DNA from 3 places in the Leclercia adecarboxylata genome. Region 2 is predicted to be linked to each of the others. Evidence: predicted binding sites of a transcription regulator. Region 2 holds the regulator's gene; each other region holds the start of a gene.
The links. Region 2 encodes CRP, which controls carbon source genes, mostly activating them, when cyclic AMP is high. Its sites were predicted from a motif close to ATGTGANNNNNNTCACAT; they were not measured.
Positions count from the first base shown of each region.

Region 1: rhaS (HTH-type transcriptional activator RhaS) is a predicted target of CRP. The motif match lies at 2,204-2,221, and genes of this name have one in related genera.
Region 3: azuC (stress response protein AzuC) is a predicted target of CRP. The motif match lies at 1,591-1,608, and genes of this name have one in related genera.

Region 1 is NZ_CP040889.1:1,960,474-1,964,664, forward strand. Features, by position in the region: gene sodA (superoxide dismutase [Mn]) at 1-128, opposite strand, end outside; gene rhaR (HTH-type transcriptional activator RhaR) at 314-1,162, opposite strand; gene rhaS (HTH-type transcriptional activator RhaS) at 1,237-2,073, opposite strand; gene rhaB (rhamnulokinase) at 2,377-3,846, shown strand; gene rhaA (L-rhamnose isomerase) at 3,843-4,191, shown strand, end outside.
Region 2 is NZ_CP040889.1:1,648,280-1,652,470, forward strand. Features, by position in the region: gene FHN83_RS09700 (hydrolase) at 1-172, shown strand, start outside; gene FHN83_RS09705 (YheU family protein) at 175-393, shown strand; gene FHN83_RS09710 (phosphoribulokinase) at 424-1,293, shown strand; gene FHN83_RS09715 (OsmC family protein) at 1,362-1,766, opposite strand; gene crp (cAMP-activated global transcriptional regulator CRP) at 2,077-2,709, shown strand; gene FHN83_RS09725 (YccS/YhfK family putative transporter) at 2,767-4,191, shown strand, end outside.
Region 3 is NZ_CP040889.1:114,599-118,789, reverse strand. Features, by position in the region: gene FHN83_RS02410 (MFS transporter) at 26-1,447, opposite strand; gene azuC (stress response protein AzuC) at 1,660-1,743, shown strand; gene FHN83_RS02400 (DUF2766 family protein) at 1,839-2,090, shown strand; gene FHN83_RS02395 (anaerobic C4-dicarboxylate transporter) at 2,170-3,513, opposite strand; gene FHN83_RS02390 (non-heme ferritin-like protein) at 3,684-4,187, opposite strand.

The sequences.
Region 1 (4,191 bases), 310 kb from region 2:
AGCGCCGCGTTGGCGTTGTTAACGTAAGTCTGGTGGTGTTTGGTGTGATGGATCTCCATCGTCTGCTTGTCGAAATGCGGCTCAAGGGCGTCGTAAGCGTACGGCAGGGATGGCAGGGTATAGCTCATAATCATCTCCATTATTGTCGGGCGGCAAACGTGTTAATGCCGCGTAAGCAGTTGGTTCATTATAGTTAATTAAATGATATTGAAAATGTTTATCAATGCCGTAGTTTTAATAAGGTTATAACTTTTCGTTATGTCACTGATCTGGCGGGGCGTGTGGAGAACTCAGGGGGTTGGTGAATATTCTATTACGCTGCGTTATGGCTGCGATGCCGCCACTGAACCGGCGTCATCCCCACCTCGCGGTTAAACACCACCGAGAAGTAGTTGCTGTCCTCAAAGCCGCACTGCATGGCCACTTCGCTGACCATCAGCTCGGTATGCTGCAGCAGATACTGCGCATGGCAGATGCGCAGCTGGCGCAGATAGTGGTTGACCGTCATGCCGGTCTGGGTACGAAACTGCTGGCGCAGGGCGCGCTCGCTGCACTGCTCCTGCTCGCAAAACTTCTCCAATACAAAGCTGCGGTTCAGGCTGCCGGAAAGGGCGGTGATGAGCTTATCCAGCAGCGCTTCCGGCTCGCTGGCTTCGGGGTTGTCCGGGGCGTAGCGGTAGCGTCTGAGCATGATCGTCAGCTGGGCAAACAGCAGTTCCGCCAGTTCAAACGCATGAGGGTCGTCCTTCAGGCTCTCCTGCTCCAGCTGGGCGATGACCTGGCGCACCTGAGCCATGCCGTTGCTGCCGAGCCGCCAGTGCGCCGCGCCGCGGGCATTCAGAAAGCCGGGGATGTTGGCCCCCCAGTCCACGTTGAGCTTCAGCCGGTCGGGGCAGTAGATGATGTTCTGCAGCACCAGATCGTTCACCGAGGCGTAGGAGTGTTTGTCCTCGGCGCGGATATAAAACAGGTCGCCGCGGGTGATGCGATAAGGGCGATCGTTGAGGATATGCAGGCCGTTGCCGCGCCACACCAGCACCAGCTCGCAGAAATCATGGGTGTGTTCGGCAAAGACATTTTGCGGATAGCGGTCCGCCACCGCGACGGCCTGAGCAGCGGATGCAAAAAAATCGGCTCTGCGAAGAATCAACTGTCCTGCCACGTCACAACCTCTACCGGGGAATAACCTGACATTATTACCCGCTTTGCGGCAATAAAACGGTGATTTTCCTCGCGTTACTGAAGGGAGGCATCCCGGCCCTGGCGAATATCGCGCGGCGACCAGTTGAACTCACGGCGAAACAGGGTCGAAAAGTGGTTACTGTCGCCAAAACCGCAGCGATAAGCGATATCCGTGACGCTGTCATCGGTATGGCGCAGCAAATGGCGGGCTTTGATCAGCCGCAGACGGTTCAGGTAGCGCTGGGGCGTCTGACCGGTGTGCTGCTTCAGCTGACGATGCAGGGTGCGCAGCGACAGCGAGAAGTTATCCGCCAGCGTCTCCCAGCAGACATCTTCCGCATAGTGATCTTCCAGCCAGGCCATCAGCTGATTGAGCCGGGCGTCGTTATTCGCGGCCCCTTCCACCAGACTGCCCCGGCGCAGCAGCACCAGCAGCTGCATAAACAGGATTTCGCGGCTGGCGAGAGCGTGGGTCTCCTGGCCCTCTTCCGACTGCTCCATCTGGCTTACCAGCTGGCGCACCTGTTGCAGCGTGGACTGGTTTACCCGCCAGTGTGACGGGTAGTGGCCATCCTGCTCCTGAGGCAACAGCTGGTTCAATCCCGACAAAAACTGGAACGCTTCCGGAGAGCGATAGAGCACATTTGTCAGGCACAGGTTGTCGGTATGTTCGTACATGTGCCGGTCGTGATCGCGCACAAAGCACACCGTCCCGCCGCTGATGGTGTACGGCTGCCCGTTAAAGACATGGATGCCCGTCCCGTGCTCCACGATCACAATCTCATGAAAATCATGATGATGTTCCGGAAACGCAGCCTGGGGCAGCCGCGGCTCAATCGCCACAGGCGAGTGGCCTGAAGGGAAAAAATCCACGCTGTGCAGTACGGTCATAACGGGTCACCACCAGATGATAAGAGTTCTCAAAATAGTAATTTAGGGTTCCCCGGCTCACCTTAAATTTTCGACAGCAAATGGCGCAAACCCTGTCGCTTTTTCAAGAAACGGCGGGAAAGATCCGGAAATGCGGACACCGTCACACCGCCTGTTTTTGCCGCTAAAAACCGAAATTGTGAACTCTCTCACGTTCATCTTTGAATTCTTGCCAGCGCCTGAAATGCGCTGTCACTGGCAAGAAGGTCGCTTTCCCTTCCCTTTTTTACACTCACCGGCAATGACTTCAATAAGGATCGGACCATGACTTTCCGCCATTGTGTGGCTGTCGATTTAGGAGCCTCCAGCGGCCGGGTGATGCTGGCAAGCTACCACCGCGAGGAGCGCACGCTTGTGCTTCGCGAAATCCACCGTTTCATTAACTGCCTGCAGAAGCAGGATGGTTTTGACTGCTGGGATATCGACACTCTGGAAGCGGAGATCCGCGCCGGGCTGAATAAGGTATGTGAAGAGGGCATTCGCATCGACAGCATCGGGATTGACACCTGGGGCGTGGATTACGTGCTGCTGGACAGCAACGGCCAGCGCGTGGGCCTGCCGGTCTCCTACCGTGATGACCGCACCGACGGAGTGATGACCCACGCCCTGGAGCAGCTCGGCAAAGCGGAGATCTATGGCCGCAGCGGCATTCAGTTCCTGCCCTTTAACACGCTCTATCAGCTGCGCGCCCTGGTGGAACAGCAGCCGGAACTGGTGGCGAACGTCGCCCACGCCCTGCTGATCCCGGACTACTTTAGCTACCGCCTCACCGGCCAGATGAACTGGGAATATACCAACGCCACCACTACCCAGCTGGTGAACATCAATTCCGATAACTGGGACGAGAACCTGCTCCGCTGGACCGGCGCGCCGCGCGACTGGTTTGGCACCCCGACCCATCCCGGCAATGTGATCGGTCACTGGATCTGCCCGCAGAAGCATGCCATCCCGGTGGTGGCCGTGGCCAGTCACGATACCGCCAGCGCGGTGATTGCCGCGCCGCTGGCCTCAAAGGATGCGGCGTATCTCTCCTCCGGCACCTGGTCGCTGATGGGCTTTGAGAGCAAAACCCCCTACACCAGCGATAGGGCCCTGGCAGCCAACATCACCAATGAGGGCGGCGCAGAGGGTCGCTACCGGGTGCTGAAAAATATTATGGGCCTGTGGCTGCTGCAGCGGGTGCTGAAGGAGCATCGCATCAGCGACCTGGCGACCCTGATTAGCGAGACGGAAGCCCTGCCGGCGTGCCGTTTCCTGATCAACCCTAACGACGACCGCTTTATCAACCCGGCCAACATGAGCGCCGAGATCCAGGCCGCCTGCCGCGACACCGCCCAGCCGGTGCCGGAGAGCGCCGCCGAACTGGCGCGCTGCATCTTCGACAGCCTCGCCCTGCTGTATGCCGAGGTGCTGCACGAGCTGGCGACCCTGCGCGGGAAGCCGTTCAGCGAGCTGCACATTGTCGGCGGCGGCTGCCAGAACCAGCTGCTCAACCAGCTGTGCGCCGACGCCTGCGGCATTCCTGTGTTAGCCGGGCCGGTTGAGGCCTCGACCCTCGGCAATATCGGCATCCAGCTGATGACTCTCGATGAATTGACCAACGTCGACCAGTTCCGCCAGGTGGTGACCGGCAACTACGGCCTGACCACCTTTAACCCGAATCCCGATCATGAGATTGCCCGCTACCAGGCGCAGTTTCAGCAACAACGACCGACTAAGGAGCTTTGCGCATGACCACTCAACTTGAACAAGCCTGGGAACTGGCTAAACAGCGTTTCGCCGCCGTGGGCGTGGATGTCGAGGAGGCTCTGCGTCAACTCGACCGTCTGCCCGTCTCTATGCACTGCTGGCAGGGCGACGACGTCGCCGGTTTTGAGAACCCGGGCGGCGCGCTGACCGGCGGGATCCAGGCCACCGGTAACTATCCGGGCAAGGCGCGTAACGCCGCCGAACTGCGTGCCGATCTGGAGCTGGCCCTGAGCCTGATCCCGGGCCCGAAACGCCTGAACCTGCACGCCATCTATCTGGAGTCCGACGAGCCCGTCGAGCGTAATGCCATCAAGCCGGAACATTTTAAGA
Region 2 (4,191 bases):
CTTTATGGATCATCACTCGATCCCGGCGCCGGACCATTTACCGGCCAACGTGCAGTATCAACTAACCGAACATGGCGGACACGTGGGCTTTATCGGCGGCACGCTGCGTCGACCGCAGATGTGGCTGGAGACACGTATCCCGGACTGGCTGACCACATATCTGGAAAAGTAAACATGATCATTCCCTGGCAGGATCTGGCTCCCGAAACGCTGGATAATCTGATTGAAAGCTTTGTATTGCGTGAGGGCACAGATTATGGTGAACATGAACGCACGCTTGAAATGAAAGTCGCCGATGTTAAACAGCAGCTTAAAAGCGGTGAGGCCGTTCTGGTGTGGTCCGAACTGCACGAGACGGTGAATATCATGCCCCGTGGTCAGTTTCGCGACTGATCGCACACTCTTTCCACTCAGGGAGTTGCTATGTCCGCCAGACATCCGGTTATTGCCGTTACAGGGTCGAGTGGTGCAGGCACCACCACCACCAGCCTCGCCTTCCGTAAGATCTTCTCGCAACTGCATCTGCGTGCTGCAGAGGTAGAGGGCGACAGCTTTCACCGCTACACCCGTCCTGAGATGGATATGGCAATCCGCAAAGCGCGCGATCTCGGCAAACATATCAGCTACTTTGGCCCCGATGCCAACGACTTTGGCATGCTGGAGCAGACCTTCGCGGAATACGGACGCAGCGGGACCGGCCAGTCGCGCAAATACCTGCATACCTATGACGAAGCGGTGCCGTGGAACCAGGTGCCGGGTACCTTTACTCCCTGGCAGCCGCTGCCGGAACCCACCGACGTGCTGTTTTATGAAGGTCTGCACGGCGGGGTCGTCACGCCGCAACACGACGTGGCGCGCCATGTCGATCTGCTGGTGGGCGTGGTGCCTATCGTTAACCTGGAGTGGATCCAGAAGCTGACGCGGGATACCAGCGAGCGCGGCCACTCCCGTGAAGCGGTGATGGATTCCGTGGTTCGCTCCATGGAGGATTACATTAACTTCCTCACGCCGCAGTTTTCCCGCACCCATATTAACTTTCAGCGCGTCCCGACCGTGGACACCTCGAACCCGTTTGCGGCAAAAGCCATCCCTTCGCTGGACGAGAGCTTTGTGGTGATCCATTTCCGCAATCTGGACGAGATCGATTACCCCTGGCTGCTGGCGATGCTGCAGGGCTCGTTTATTTCGCACATGAATACGCTGGTGGTGCCGGGCGGCAAGATGGGGCTGGCGATGGAGTTAATCATGACGCCGCTGGTGCAGCGGCTGATGGAAGGCAAGAAGATCGCTTAATCTGTTCTCCCTCTCCCTGTGGGAGAGGGTCGGGGTGAGGGCATCAGACCGCACGATGCCCCACAAGCTTATGCCTCGATCACTTCATACGAATGGGTAATTTTGACCGCTTTTTCCAGCATCAGCGCCACGGAGCAGTACTTCTCCGCAGAGAGATCCACCGCGCGGGAGACCGCAGCGTCTTTCAGCTCTTTGCCGGTCACCACGAAGTGAAGATTGATATGGGTAAACAGGCGCGGCGCTTCATCCCGGCGTTCTGAGGTCAGCTTTACTTCGCAGTCAGTCACGTCGTGACGGCCTTTTTGCAGAATCGATACCACGTCGATTGCGCTGCATCCACCCGCCGCCATCAGAACCACTTCCATCGGACTTGGCGCTTTGTCACCGGAGTTGCCATCCATCAGTATCTGGTGGCCCGAGGCAGACTCACCGAGAAAGGTTAACCCTTCAACCCATTTCACACGTGCTTGCATTTTTATTAACTCCAGGATTGCATTTTTCCTGTCAGATTACGCGCCAGTAACAATTCTGGCAACGGAAGTCGACCTGCATCAAGCTGAAGCGAGACACCAGGAGACACGCGGCAAAACCTATGCTAAAACAGTCGAGATGCTACAGTAATACATTGACGTTACACATGTATGCAGAGGACATCACACATTACAGGCTGCTAATTATTGTGACAGCCGCTCCCCAGGCAGGGGGAAGAATTCGATTGCAACCCCCAGAGTACAGGTACACAGCCAGACTCTGGAGACAGCTTATAACAGAGGATAACAGCGCATGGTGCTTGGCAAACCGCAAACAGACCCGACTCTCGAATGGTTCTTGTCTCATTGCCATATTCATAAGTACCCATCGAAGAGCACGCTGATTCACCAGGGTGAAAAAGCGGAAACGTTGTATTACATCGTCAAAGGCTCAGTAGCAGTGCTGATCAAAGATGAAGAAGGCAAAGAGATGATCCTCTCTTACCTGAATCAGGGAGACTTTATCGGTGAACTGGGCCTGTTTGAAGAAGGTCAGGAGCGTAGCGCCTGGGTCCGTGCGAAAACCGCGTGTGAAGTGGCTGAGATCTCTTATAAGAAATTCCGCCAGCTGATCCAGGTTAACCCGGATATCCTGATGCGCCTCTCTTCGCAGATGGCTCGCCGTCTGCAGGTCACTTCCGAGAAAGTGGGCAACCTCGCCTTCCTGGACGTGACGGGCCGTATCGCTCAGACTCTGCTGAACCTGGCGAAACAGCCAGACGCCATGACCCACCCGGACGGTATGCAAATTAAAATCACCCGTCAGGAAATTGGTCAGATCGTCGGATGTTCTCGTGAGACGGTGGGCCGTATTCTGAAAATGCTGGAAGATCAGAACCTGATTTCCGCCCACGGTAAAACCATCGTGGTTTACGGAACACGTTAATTCCACTCAGACGGCGTGGCATCGCACGATGACACGCCGTTTTTGTCTCTCTCACCCATGTGGCGCAGGCTCATCTATCACCCGGAAGTTAACTACGCACTGCGGCAAACCCTGGTGTTGTGTCTCCCTGTGGCTGTGGGTTTAGTTCTCGGTTATCTGCAATACGGTCTGCTGTTCTCCCTCGTCCCCGCCTGCTGCAACATTGCTGGCCTCGACACGCCCCATAAACGCTTTTTTAAACGCCTGATTATTGGCGGCTCGCTGTTTGCCGGCTGTAGCCTGGCCGTGCAGCTGTTGCTGGCGCGCGATATACCGTTGCCCCTCATTCTGACGGTGCTGGCGATGACGTTAGGGGTCACGGCAGAGATCAGCGCCCTGCATGCCCGCCTGCTGCCCGCCTCGCTGATTGCCGCCATCTTTACCCTGAGCCTGGCGGGAAATATGCCGATCTGGGCGCCGCTGCTCATCTACGCGCTGGGCACCCTGTGGTACGGGCTGTTCAACTGGTTCTGGTTCTGGATGTGGCGCGAGCAGCCGTTGCGTGAATCCCTGAGCGTGCTCTACCGCCAACTGGCCGATTACTGCGAAGCCAAATACACCCTGCTGACCCAGCATACCGACCCTGAAAAATCGTTACCGCCGCTGCTGGCCCGCCAGCAGAAGGTGGTCGACCTGATTAGCCAGTGTTATCAGCAGTTGCACATGCTTGCCGCGAACAAAAATCATGAATACAAGCGGCTGCTGCGTACCTTCCAGGTGGGTCTGGATCTGCAGGAGCACATCTCCGTCAGCCTGCATCATCCGAAGGAGGTGCAAACGCTGGTGGAGCGCAGCCACGCCGAAGCGGTGATCCGCTGGAACGCCCTGACCGTCGCCGCCCGTCTGCGCGTGCTGGCGGATGACATTCTCTATCATCGCTATCCCACCCGCTTCAACATGGACAAGCAGCTTGGCGCGCTGGAAAAAATCGCCCGCCAGCACCCGGATAACCCGGTGGGTCAGTTCTGCGCATGGCACTTCAGCCGGATTGCCCGCGTGCTCCGCACCCAGCGTCCGCTCTATCCGCGCGATCTGATGGCGGACAAGCAGAAGCGCCTGCCGCTGATCCCCGCCCTGAGAAGCTATCTGTCGCTTAAATCTGCCGCCCTGCGCAATGCGGCCCGCATCAGCGTGATGCTGAGTATCGCCAGCCTGATGGGCGTGGCGCTGCATCTGCCTAAGCCTTACTGGATCTTAATGACCGTCCTGCTGGTGACGCAAAACGGCTACAGCGCCACGCGGGTACGCATTCTCCACCGGGCGGCCGGTACCCTGGCGGGGCTGGTTATTGCCGGCGTTACCCTGCACTTCCACGTTCCGGAAGGCTACACCCTGACGGGGATGCTGATGGTCACCCTGGTAAGTTATCTGTTCATTCGTAAGAACTACGGCTGGGCGACGGTGGGCTTCACGGTGACCGCCGTGTACACCCTTCAGCTGATC
Region 3 (4,191 bases), 1.5 Mb from region 2:
TAAAGCCAGCTTGCGCTGGCTTTTTTTATGCCTGTTTTCGGGATACCGCGCTGCCGGCATCTTTCACCAGCCGCAGCGTATCCACCATCCCCAGCAGACAGACCAGCGCAATGGCGACAAACGCCAGCCGGAAGCTGATCCCCGGTAGAGATTCCATCCCCAGCAATTCACTAAACAGCTCGCCGATGCGGATCCCGATAGCACCGAGCGTAATCCCCAGCCCGACCGCCAGCTGCGTCGCGGTGGAGAACAGCGTGTTTGCATAGCTCATCTGCGGCGAAGGCACGTCGGCGAAGGCGAGGGTGCTGATGGCGGTAAACTGAATGGAACGGAACACGCCCCCCAGGTAGAGGATCAGCATGATGACCCACACCGGGGTTTGCGGCGTCAGGAAGGCGCAGGCCAGCAGAGCCAGCACGTTCAGCGCGCCGTTAATCAGCAGCAGCTTTTTGAACCCCAGCCCGCGCAGCAGCGGCGTGGTGGCGGGTTTAATGGTCAGGTTGCCGACGAACACCGCCAGCACCAGTAAACCGGAGTGGAACGCGTCCATGCCGAATCCCACCTGAAAGAGCAGCGGCAGCAAAAACGGCACGGCGCTGATGGAGGCACGAAACAGCGAGCCACCAAACATCGTCACGCGAAACGTGGGCACCTGCAGGGCATCGAGGCGGATCATCGGCCACTCGGCGCGTCTGAAATGGCGCAGGGCATAGATCATGGTCACCATCCCGATCGCCAGCAGCGCGAGGGTAACCGTCGTATTCACCTGCTCCGCCCCCATCATCTCCATGGCATACACCAGGCTCACCATGGCAACCGAGGTGGCGATAAAGCCGGGCGTATCGAACGGGCGGCGCGTCTCTTCATAGATATCCGGGATGATGCGCAGCGCAAGCACAATAGCAATCAGCCCCAGGGGGACGTTAATAAAGAAGATCCAGCGCCAGTTGGCGTAGCTGGTAATAAAGCCGCCCAGCGGCGGGCCGATGATGGGCGCCACCAGCGCGGGCCAGGTGAGGGTGGCGATGGCGGTAATCAACAGATGTTTTGGCGTGGTGCGCAGCACGGCGAGGCGACCAACCGGCACCATCAGCGCGCCGCCCATCCCCTGCAGCACGCGCATGGCGACGAACTGATCGACGCTGGTGGCGAGACCGCAGAGCACCGAGGCGAGGGTAAAGATGGCCAGGGCAAGGGTGAAGACCTTGCGGGCACCAAAGCGGTCGGCGATCCAGCCGCTGGCCGGAATCAGCACCGCCAGGGTGATGAGATAGGCGCTGATGCCGATATTGAGATCCACCGCCTGCACGCCAAAGCTCTTCGCCATGTCGGGCAGCGCCGTGGCGATCACCGTACCATCCAGGAACTCCATAAAGAATGCGCCGGCCACTAACAGCGCAGCGGGGGAGATCCCGCTTGCCGCTTTGCCGGAGAGTTTTTCGCTCATTTTTCCTCTGCCACTTAAACTTTTTTTTAAAAATTTACAGGAACAAGTTCTCTGCTAACGCCATGAATTCTTTTTATTTTTAATCGGAACGCTGTTTTGCTTTAAATAAACTGCCGTGATGAATATCACAAAAAGATTGATTTTTGTGACGCAGGTCACATTATAAGCGCATCAACAATAACACCTGCATAACATTTAGCCGGAGCATAATGATGAAATTGCGCAAAATCCTGAAAAGCATGTTCGAATCCTACTGCAAGACCTTCAAGGACGTACCGCCAGGCGCGATGTTCTGATAAAAAAACCTGCTTCGGCAGGTTTTTTTGTGCCTGTACGCCGCATCAGCGCTGACGTTTTGCTACTATGGCGGCCTTTCAAACAGGAGAAGCCTATGTCTCAAAACCTCAGTGCCGATCAGGAGCTGATCTCTGACGTCGTTGCATGCCAGCTGGTCATCAAACAAATCCTCGATGTGATTGAAATCATCGCCCCCGCAGAGGTGCGCGAAAAGATGTCGAGCCAGCTGAAAAACATCGATTTCGCCAGCAATCCTGCATCGGCCGACCCCGTCACGCTACGCGCCGTACAGAAAGCCATCGCGCTGATTGAGCTGAAGTTCACGCCGCAGGGCGAATCTCACTAAAATAAACCGACGTTTTGAATTTAGAAATGGTTTTGTGAAAATAATGAGAACGGGCGACGAGCGTCGCCCGGCATGACAGTTACATAAAGGTCTGTACCAGCAGATAGCTCATCGCACAGGCACAGCTTACCCCGATAAGCCCCGGCAAAATAAAGCTGTGGTTGATAATGAACCTGCCGATGCGCGTGGTGCCCGAGCGGTCAAAGCCAATGCAGGCAAGATCGCTGGGGTAGGTGGGCAGCACAAAATAGCCGTATGACGCCGGGAAGAAAGCGATCAGCATTTTCGGCTCAATCCCCAGCATTAATCCCATTGGTGCCACCGCCGTCAATGCAGCCGCCTGGCTGTTGACCAGTTTCGACACCAGGAACAGCACTATCGCATAGGTCCACGGGTGACTTTTCACCACCCCTTCCAGGGCAATCTTCAGCTCCTCCAGATGCGCCTGGAAAAAGGTGTCGCTCATCCACGCCACGCCAAATACCGAGAAGATCGCCACCATCCCGGCCTTAAATACCGCCCCGTTTGAGATGGACGCGGCATTGACCTTGCAGACCATCAGCATCACGGCCCCGGCAATCAGCATCATCATCTGGATCACCAGGTTCATCGACAGCGCCGTCATTTTGCCTTTGACCTCAAAGGCCGGACGCAGCTCGGGCAGGGCACCCAGCAGCACCACCACGGCGATACCGGCAAAGAAGATCCAGGTTGACCAGTACGCCTGCTTCGGGAAACGCTCATTCATTAACGTCTCGGTGCTGCCGTAGATGAATTTACGCTGCTCGGGGTCCCGCAACCGGGCCTGAAACTCCTCGTCGTCGGCCAGATCTTTGCCGCGGCGCAAACTCCAGAGGGCGGCAATCGCCACGCCGAACAGCGAGGCCGGAACGGAGATGGCAAGGATTTCCAGAATGCCAAACGCGTGACCAATCCCGTGCTGCGCGGCCAGGATAGATACCAGCGACACCACGGCGACCGAGACCGGCGAGGCGGTGATGGCCATCTGTGAGGCAATAGATGCCACCGCCATAGGCCGCTCCGGGCGGATACCTTTTTTCAGCGCGATATCGGCAATAATCGGGAACATGGTATAGACCACATGGCCGGTGCCGCACAGGAAGGTCAGCATCCAGGTGGTGAACGGGGCGAGCAGGGTGATGTGTTGTGGATGCCGCCGCAGCAGACGTTCGGCGCACTGCATCATCACGTTCAGCCCGCCGGCAGTTTGTAGCGTGGCCGCACAGCCGATAACCGCAAGGATCGTCAGCATCACATCCACCGGCGGTTTACCGGGCTGCAGACCAAAGACAAAAGTGAGAATAAAAAGGCCAATGCCGCTTATCAGGCCCAGCCCCATGCCACCAAACCGGGTGCCGATTAGCAGGCACAAAATAATGACCAGAAACTCAACGGTAATCATGCGTATCCCTCGTGTAAGAATGCAAAATTTTGCAAATCATTACACGAAGAAGGGTTATTCGATGGGAGCCAGATCTGATTTGTTAAAATTCAGAAAAAGCAAAGAGTTGGCAACGTTTTTTTAACGAAAATACCCGGCGCAGAGCCGGGTATTAAGCAGGATACGCAGGATTAGTGATGCTGGTAGTTTACAACGTTAAGCAGGTGACGATCGGTCTGCTCAAGGCCCATGCCGGTGCGGCGCGCCTGGCGAACTTCTTCGAGGATGGTTTTCAGTAATACGCCATCCTGCAGCTGATCTTTTTCAATGTCATTCAGGAAGTTGAGCGTGGAGATGTCCTGCATTTTCCGCGCTTCATCGGTTAACTGATGAAGCGTCTGGCAGCGTTGCTCGTACTCTTCGAGGGTGCGCTGGAAAACGGCTTCCAGGCAGGTGCAATATTCATCCGACATATCCACTGGCTTCAGAACCGGCATCGCGCCAGATTGTTTCAGAAAATCAAAAACGCGCATCATCTGCGTGACGTTGCTCTGCGCCTGGGTCCGCAGGAAGGTTGCGGAACCATTTAGCTTATGTTCTGAACACCAGTCGCTGAGATGCAAGTAGAGGTTTGATGCGTGAAACTCAAGGTTCATCTGTGTGTTGAGCTTGTTAATCATATCCGAGACTGCCATAACC